DNA from 2 places in the Cytobacillus sp. FSL W8-0315 genome. Region 1 is predicted to be linked to the other one. Evidence: riboswitches for the same ligand, from Rfam matches in the RefSeq annotation. Region 1 holds a riboswitch; the other holds the start of a gene.
What was found. Region 1 has a riboswitch for ZMP and ZTP ahead of MKY20_RS12495 (bifunctional 5,10-methylenetetrahydrofolate dehydrogenase/5,10-methenyltetrahydrofolate cyclohydrolase). Riboswitches for the same ligand answer to the same signal wherever they lie in the genome.
Positions count from the first base shown of each region.

Region 2: it holds a riboswitch for ZMP and ZTP, as region 1 does, so the genes downstream of both, MKY20_RS13695 (phosphoglycerate dehydrogenase) here and MKY20_RS12495 (bifunctional 5,10-methylenetetrahydrofolate dehydrogenase/5,10-methenyltetrahydrofolate cyclohydrolase) in region 1, are expected to answer to the same signal.

Region 1 covers NZ_JBBOOC010000001.1:2,427,300-2,431,776, reverse strand. Annotated here, with positions in the region: gene MKY20_RS12505 (DEAD/DEAH box helicase) at 1-84, opposite strand, end outside; gene MKY20_RS12500 (cold-shock protein) at 385-585, opposite strand; gene MKY20_RS12495 (bifunctional 5,10-methylenetetrahydrofolate dehydrogenase/5,10-methenyltetrahydrofolate cyclohydrolase) at 818-1,678, opposite strand; ZMP/ZTP riboswitch at 1,763-1,845, opposite strand; gene MKY20_RS12490 (hypothetical protein) at 2,418-2,906, opposite strand; gene MKY20_RS12485 (nucleoside hydrolase) at 3,089-4,048, opposite strand; gene MKY20_RS12480 (glycerol-3-phosphate dehydrogenase/oxidase) at 4,151-4,477, opposite strand, start outside.
Region 2 covers NZ_JBBOOC010000001.1:2,652,927-2,657,403, reverse strand. Annotated here, with positions in the region: gene MKY20_RS13700 (sigma-70 family RNA polymerase sigma factor) at 1-60, opposite strand, end outside; gene MKY20_RS13695 (phosphoglycerate dehydrogenase) at 253-1,452, opposite strand; ZMP/ZTP riboswitch at 1,520-1,598, opposite strand; gene MKY20_RS13690 (polymer-forming cytoskeletal protein) at 1,882-2,595, opposite strand; gene MKY20_RS13685 (YhbD family protein) at 2,615-3,238, opposite strand; gene MKY20_RS13680 (GNAT family N-acetyltransferase) at 3,438-4,196, opposite strand.

The DNA.
Region 1 (4,477 bases):
AATTGGTGTTGGTTCCTCGAAGCCCATATTGGAAAGGGCTTTTACTATTTCATTACTTAAGCCAAAATCTGAAAAAGTTGTCAAAATATAATTTCCTCCTTGAATTGCAAATCTTATTAGGTACTGAAAGATTGTTTTTTGTATAAAGACATGGACACTTTACTAGGCTTTCCAGTTTGTATCTCTTTTTTACATTTCCGTTTGCACTATTTTTAAACTTTTTGTAAGTGAAGTATTTTAATTGGGTGAAATGAAAAATACATATTCCTAAAAGCAGTTATTACAGAAGATCTGTTTTGAGGAATGCTGAAGGCTACAAAGTGGATATGCAAACATAAAAAGGTGATGCATGATTAGACATGCATCACCTCATTTTAAGCAAAATTATGCTTTTGTTACGTTAGCAGCTTGAGGTCCACGGTTACCTTCAACGATTTCGAAAGTTACGTCTTGACCTTCTTCTAAAGTTTTGAAACCTTCAGTTTGGATAGCGGAGAAGTGTACGAATACATCTTGACCTTCTGAAGATTCGATGAATCCGAAACCTTTTTCTGCATTAAACCATTTAACTTTACCTGTGTTCATTTGTGTTGCCTCCCAATAAATTGTTTTTCACTATAATGTACCATATAAACTTAAACATAAAAAAGTCGCAGCTTGCAGAAATGAGGATGAACGATCGCCTACATTTCTTTGCAGCTACGACTACTTATCCAAAAAGTATATAACGAACTTTACAGCGTTAACCTAATAATAAACGACACCCAGTTATAAGTCAATCCTTTTAAAGATCAATTTTTATTTAGGGATAAATGAACTATTTATGCTTCCCTTGTATTTCAGCGATTTTTTCTGCAGCATGAACAGTATGTTTCAAAAGCATGGAAATCGTAACAGGTCCAACTCCTCCAGGTACGGGGGTAATGGCAAACGCCTTTTCAGCACAGCTTTCATACTCTGCATCCCCAATATTTCCTTCATTATATCCGGCATCAAGGACAATAGCTCCTTCTTTAATCCATTCACCCTTGATAAAGTTAGGTTTCCCTACAGCTGCTACTACAATATCAGCTTGCTTTACAATTTGGGGCAGATTTTTGGTATATGAATGGCACGTAGTGACTGTTGCGTTTCGATTGAGTAAAAGGGCAGAGACCGGCTTGCCAAGGATTGGGCTTCTGCCTACGACTACAGCATGCATACCTTCAGCACTCAATTTATAGAAATCCATAATTTCCAAAATAGCTGCAGGTGTACAGGACGGATATTCACCAAAACCGAATGCGGTCTGTCCATATCCAAGGCTTGTAACACCGTCTACGTCTTTTTCAATAGCAATAGCTTCGAAAGCTTTTCGTTCATCTATATGTCCTGGTACGGGATGCTGTAGAAGGATTCCATGTACAGAAGGATCATTGTTTAATTCTGCAATCTTCTCTAATAGTTCTTGTGTTGTTGTATCCTTTGACATATGAATACGTTTTGATAATATGCCAAGTTTTTCACAAGCATTCCCCTTCATCCGTACATACGTTTCAGAGGAAGGGTCATCTCCCACCAAAATTGTGGCTAAGCAAGGGACGATATACTTCCCCTTCAATTCTTCAATTCGATCCTTTAATTGGTCTTTCACATGTTTTGCCACAACAATTCCATCAAGAATAATCTTTTTTTCCATGCATATTCCTCCTATAGGAAAAGCACCTATTCGGCTGACGGGCTTTTCCATTTTGTTATGAAAAAAAGAGACAAGGGTATCCCTTATCTCTGCCCAGACGACCGGCTATACATAGACGCAGCTCCCCAGCGGTTCATTCCGCATTGTCGTCAGTCACTGCGATTTTGAAAAGCTATTCTAATGAATACATCATACCACAAAAACACAAATAATTAAACTGAAACTTATTCAAACGTTCGTGTTTTTTTGCGAGATATATAAAAAAGGACAGCAAATACTGTCCTTATAAATGATATATTTGAGTTAATTAGTTATACCTAAAACAATGAAAGCCCTGCCTCTCTTCCATCCTTGCGGCTCCTAGACCGCGCCAGTGGGAATCAGGTTGGTCGGAATTCTTTCCGACTTAGATGCTCTCTGAGATTTTAATATTAAATGGTAAGAAACTTACTGAAGTAAAAATACGGAGAAGTGTCTGGTTTATAGAAGATGATTAAGAAGAAAATTCAGCATTAAGCTGTCCACACAAATTATTCTTAATTACAAACACATGCTTACTCTTTCAAAATCCTAAAGAGCATGAAACATAATAAAAAGCCGCAGTTTCACAAAAAAAGAAGGTTCGGCTGCCGAACAATCCAAGTGAATTAACGACTTCAACAATATACCTCAAATACTTCAATCACTATGTTATCTTATTTACGGTAAAGTGTCAAGAAAATAACTTGTCACCCGCTTATTAGCCTTCTCCTTTATACTCTGTTACATCAAAATAATCGGTTGTGTCTTTATAGCCATTAAATCCAATATCCAGATCATGAAAATATCGGTGCAATTTAATTAAAACTTCCTTATCCTTAGTGCCCGACTGCACAGTTTCTGCCAGCCGTGTTATTGTGCCCAGGTCAGCCTGCAAATCCTCATTCTCAGCTGATATTTTTTTAAGCGAATTTACGATTAATTCAGCCTGATCTCTTTGTTTTGGCCAGCTGACTTTACGATCTCTTCCCCATCCAAGTGTTTCATTATAAAAAGTATGATTGGAGGCAATGAATTCCCCTAAATCATCGTACATTAATCCCTGTTCAGATGTCTCCGCATTTGCTGAGGTTTTTTGAACCTTTGATTCATCCTTATTTAAAAAGACAAGTACACTATATGCTATGGCAATAGCTATGACCATTCCCAGAATTGAAAGAAACCTGTTTAATTTCTTGTTTTTTAGCAATTTGAAAGCCTCCATTTGATTTTGATAATGTATGCTGAAACTAAATGGAATTATTGCCATTCTTCCTTGTCTGAAGAAACCTTCCCTGACTGCAAATGTTTTCCATGTTAATACATTCTATGCCAACTTTCCTTTCCCCTTCAACACCAAATAAAAAAGCTTTTAACACTGAGTGTCAAAAGCTATTTCTGATTTTTCTGAGCAAGGAAAACCTCGATAAAATCAATAACAAAACGTTCCAGATCAAACTCCATCGCTATATTATCAAGTGTTTCGGGCGGATCAACTTCGGGCACCGGCCTAAAGTCAGCTATGCTTTTACCCTTTGCCTTTCCAAACTGTTCTATTCTCACTCTTCGTTTTACATATTTGGCAAGATCAGGATTTGTGAGAACACTTAATACAAGAACATCATGAAGAGGTGCACCCTTAATTCCCGGGACAAGCTTTTGATAAGCCTCATAATAATAATCATAAGCAGGTTTGATTAGATCTTTAAAAGGCGATTGAGTATTATCTGTAATAAAATCAATCGTTTCAGGCCTGATAATCGCTTTATTTGTTACATTTAGGGGAAATATATAGATGTTTTTTGCTTTTTCAAGCACTGAATCCGCTGCAATGGGGTCAGCGTAAAAATTCGCCTCAGCCTCTGGTGTTACATTTCCCGGAACTAAAAACGCACCGCCCATTAAATAGAATGCATTTACATCTTTATATGCATCCTTTCCATACAGAATGAGCGGCAATGCCAAATCTGTCTGCCTTCCAACTCCAACGATCACAAGGTCATTTTTGTATTCATTTACAATTTCTATTATTTTGTTTATGTCATATACCTTTATTTTGCTGATGAAATTCTCCTGAGGCTGAATGGGCCCGAGGCCTTCCTCCCCGTGTATTTCAGGATAAAAGACAGCGGTCTCACCGGATAATGGCCCGCTCGCCCCTGCTATAATGGGAATGTCCTCTCTGCCTGCAAGTTTCAGTAAATATGCAGTATTATTGATGGATTCTTCTTTGGTTATGTTGCCATAAGCGCTGACTACACCTACTAGATTAATCTCGGGATGCTGAAGGGCATACATTAGGGCAAGTGAATCATCAACCCCCGAGTCAACAAACATGAGAACATTGTACATAAGCCACCTCCGCTACCTATCTAGTCTATAATATGCCAATGGAATGTCCCTTTTGTTAAAGAAAATACTCCTAAAAAATGAAAACTCCCCAATTGGGGAGCTTTAGTCCTGATCTGCCGGCTTTACCGCAAAACTGAGTTCCTGGTTCAGCTGGTTTTCAAAATTATTTCCTGCAGCTATATCCCACTTAAATGCATCAGCCATATATGAAATTACTTGCTTTTGATAGTTTCTTACCGTTTCAATATCAAAAAGCAGCGCTCCTGTTCGGCGGTTAAAAAAATCTACAGGGGTGGCAGCCATTTCATGTTCAATTGCATATTTCAGCTTTGCCCATAATACAATCGGCAAGCCATAATTCTCAGCTTCACTCCTTTTCGTCTCAATCATATTAAAAATGATACCGACGTTAGATCCATACATTTTAAC
Region 2 (4,477 bases), 230 kb from region 1:
ACAGCTTTCCTTCTGCTTTATGGAATCCCTTGATTCAGCCTGAACTTTCCCTTGCTTCATAAACCTGTTCACTCCTTTAATACATCTCTGCTTCTATAACGGAATAAGAGAACAAAAAGATACGGGTGATTAATATTTTTTATCAGTTTATTCTAAGGATAGCTGATTTTATACTTGTCATATACCTTTTTTGATTCATTCCTTCGTGCAGTTAAAAAAAGCCCCAATCCCTGCGGAATTGAGGCTGTATTTTTATATAATTCGTGACTTGATAATGCCTTCAATTTGATTAATCTGTTCAAGCAGTCCAGGGATGACATCACCATTAACTTTATTATCGATATCGATCATGGTATACGCATATTCACCGCGGCTGCGGTTCACCATGTCCGCAATATTCAGCTGGTAGCTTGAAATAGCAAGTGTGATTTGGCCGACCATATTAGGAATGTTTTTATGAAAAGCAGTGACACGCCGCTTGCCTGTGTAAGGAAGAGCAGCATTTGGGAAGTTAACTGAGTTTTTGACATTGCCTGTTTCAAGGAAGTGCTTCACCTGTCGTGCTGCCATGACAGCGCAGTTTTCCTCAGATTCTTTTGTTGAAGCGCCAAGGTGCGGAATTGCCACTGCGTTTTTCATTTTCAGGATATTTTCATTTGGGAAATCTGTAATATACTTGCCCACTTTTCCGCTTTCAAGGGCGGCTGCCATATCTGATTCATTCACAAGCTCCCCGCGTGAGAAATTCAGAATATGAACACCATTCTTCATCATGCTGAATGTATCTTCATTGAACATTTCCCTTGTATCATCGGTTAATGGAACATGTACAGTGATATAGTCAGATTCTGCAAACACCTGCTCAATGGTCATGGCGCGCTGAACATTGCGGGATAAGTTCCAGGCAGTGTCAACCGAAATGAATGGGTCAAAGCCTACGACATCCATATCAAGTTCAAGTGCATCATTGGCCACAAGGGCCCCGATTGCCCCCAATCCGATCACACCGAGAGTTTTCCCCTTAATTTCTTTTCCGACAAATTGCTTTTTCCCTGCTTCTACAAGCTTAGGAATCTGGTCTCCTTCATCTTTCAGCGTTTTGGTCCAGGAGATGCCGGCAAAGAGATTGCGGGATGAAGCCATTAAGGAAGTAAGCACCATTTCTTTTACTGCATTCGCATTGGCACCAGGTGTATTAAAAACAACAATGCCCTGTTCAGTGCATTTCTCAACCGGAATATTATTCACACCCGCGCCTGCACGGGCAATTGCTTTTAATCGATCACCCAATTCCATTGAATGCATATTAAAGCTCCGAAGGACTATCGCATCCGGATTGCCGCTTTCATTATCGATTGTAAATTGATCCTTGTTAAACACCTCAAGACCGCTTGGCGCAATCGCATTCAGCGTTTTAATCGTCTTCACTCTGTCTAAAGTCATGGTACTCACTGGATTCTCCCCTTTTCAACTAACTTTGTCAGATTTTAAAACAGAAAGAGGCAAGGGTAGAATCCCTTACCTCTGCCCAGGCGAACGGCTTCGACACTATGTGCTCCCTCGCGGTGATCCGCGTTTCGCCAGTTACACATAGCCTTTTCAGTTTTTTAAATCTTATCAAAGTCTTCTGAAAACTTCAACCCTTTAAAGCGCTTACATTACTAAAATTATTTTTTATTTTTTCTACAGTATATTTTTCTTATTTTGTACACTATGCTTTTCGAAGTTAGTTATTAGGATAACATTTTCATTTCTGCAATGTACGCAAATAATTTCTGTTATCCAGTCATAAAAACAGCTTATAACATTTTATCTGTAAATAAAATTTGACTATCCGAAAGAAAATGTAAAAAACTGCTTCCCTGCACCTCTCTCCTTTTATCAGATTTTGCGAAGTTCTTTAACTTCCGCTTCTGCTGCACATTCATAAACACCAGAGTATTCCACAAGTCCGATCTCGCAATTTTTGCCGATTTTTACATTTTTCCCTCTTACGACAAGAGCTGCTGTGCCTTCGAGTTCGATGTCATCCCCTTCAATTAAATCCGCCTCCAGTTTCAAGGGAAAAATGGATTTGATTAATTTTAATAGGGTTTCTCTATGCTGTGTCACTTTAATTTTTCTGCCGCCGATTTCTTTCGCTTTACTGTCTCCAAAAAGCTTAATATCAATAGTTTCAGCGTTCAGTAAACCATCTACTGAAAATGTCCCTTCAGCACGGAAGACCTCCGCTTCACAGTCCCCTTCAATAGTTACTTTCCCATTCACAGCGATTACTTCGCATTTTACAGAGCCTCCGATAGTGGATCTTCCGGCGACTTCAAGGTTTTGACAGCTGACAGCTTCAGAAATGACGGCAGAGCCATTGATAACAAGGGATTCAGCTTTAACAGCTCCATGGATCTTTGCTGCACCACTGATCTTTCCCTTTTCAGTTTTTATGTTTCCAAGGACAGTGCCCGTCCCGTTACAATGAAATCTCTCGCATTCAATATCACTGTTTACCGTTCCCTTTCCATTTAATTCAACCTTCTGATATGTACCTCCATTAGACGATCCCACTCCATTAATTATTAAGTTCCCTAGTGTTTTCATATTCACAGCAAAATTCCCCCTATACCAATTTGGATTTTAATTCCTCTGCACAATGTTCTAACGATAAAGTGGCGGCCACTTTTGTTCCTTTTTCAAGCAGGACTTGTTCCCCGTTAACCGAAATCAGGCAGCTGGACATTCCAAGTTTGCGAATAAAGCAGATAACAGCTTTTGGCTGCTGCAGGATACTTTGATGATCACTCAATAACTGAAGAAGCATTTTCCCTTCCTCGATATGGATATCTCCGGATTCAAGCAGGATGGAAAGGATATAAAGCTTCAAAATCTCATGGTAATTGAATTCGTTAAGCTCTCCCTGTGTCTCGAGAAAGATATTCATAACCGGTTCAGAAGCTATCCCTTTAGCAATCAGGCTTTCCTTTGTCAGCTTCAGATTCGAAGCATTCAAGGAAAACAAATCTGCCAGCTCATCCAGTGAAAGGCTATCCTTCATCTTTTGTATTTTATCGACTCGCTCCAGAATTTTCTCTTTTGGGAAAAATGTCTCCTGCCCTGTAAAAGTTGATTTTCTGACAAACCAATCCTCCGGTATCAGGCTTTTCCTTTTCCACCGATAAAGCTGCCCATAAGAAATTCCAGTTAAATCAAGGACTTCTTTTTTTGAAATTAATTCATCGCTCAATTCCAGGTCTCCTTTCCGATGGTATGATTGTAACATAACACTGTTACGTTAAGAATATTGTATTATTCATTTTTTTCCGAGGTTTTTCGACAAAATCCCGATTTTACACCATGAAATCAATCCAGGATGAACTCCCCTTTATAAAACAGTGTTCTATTTAAACAAAAAGACCTGGCTCTCTATAGAACCAGGCTTCTCTTCATTCGTATATTTTTAATAGGTTATACTGCTTTCCAAGATACTGATAATTTTGCCTGCGGTACATTTCCTTTGGAGTATCTTCTCCATCTGCAATAAGTATGATGGTTTTATCCTGAAACTGATCCATCACGCATTTCTGCAGGCGCCTGCCGATGCCCTTTTTCTGAAAATCCTCATGGACCATCAATCCATCAATTTCAGCTGTGTATTCCTTGATAATTACATCTACTGATCCGGCAGCTTTCCCTTTATAATATGCAATGAACTGCTTAATCCTTTCATCGTTAAAATTCCTTAAATGCTGACCTTTCTTTTTCTCGGCATAATTAATCCCGTAAACCGAATCCTGCTCATGCTGAAATTCCAGATAATCATTCCATGTTTCATCCGTAACATTTTCGACAGTAATTTCATCCTTTTCCTGAACATCAGGAAAATCAGCTGGATGAATCGCAAATAATTCTAAATAACCAACCGTAAAATCAACATCCTTCTCAAAGCTGGCCAGAAGTTCTCCGGTAAGCTCCTCGTCATCAGGAAAATAAAATCTTACATGCTTTTGGCCATATTTTTGATGAAAAGTTCTTAAATATTGATGTGCCTCCTCAAACTCTTGAACAGAAGGCATTCTTTTAAAAGCAATAAAGTTGCTGTCATACTGAAGGAGCATGTCAGGGTTATGGTTGTGAATAAAAAGTTCATTTTCCAGTACTGTGTGTCCCGGTTTATGGATATTATTAAAAGTGATTTTTTCCATCGGCTTCTCCTAATATAGCAAACACTTTAGTTTTGCAAAAATTTATATTCTTTATCTGTAATAAGCAGATCATGGCAGCGTATTAATTATTCTTTAATTCAAAGGGTACTGCTGTTATCATAAGCACACAGGAAATTCCGGCCATGTTGAGAAATAACCTTGGAAACCTTCTTTTCATACTCTTCCACTTATCAAATTGGAGGAAACTACGGTCATTTTCCGCTTTTGGCACCTGCAGATATATAAGAGACTCCATTTTGAAGATAGCAGTCTCTTTCATC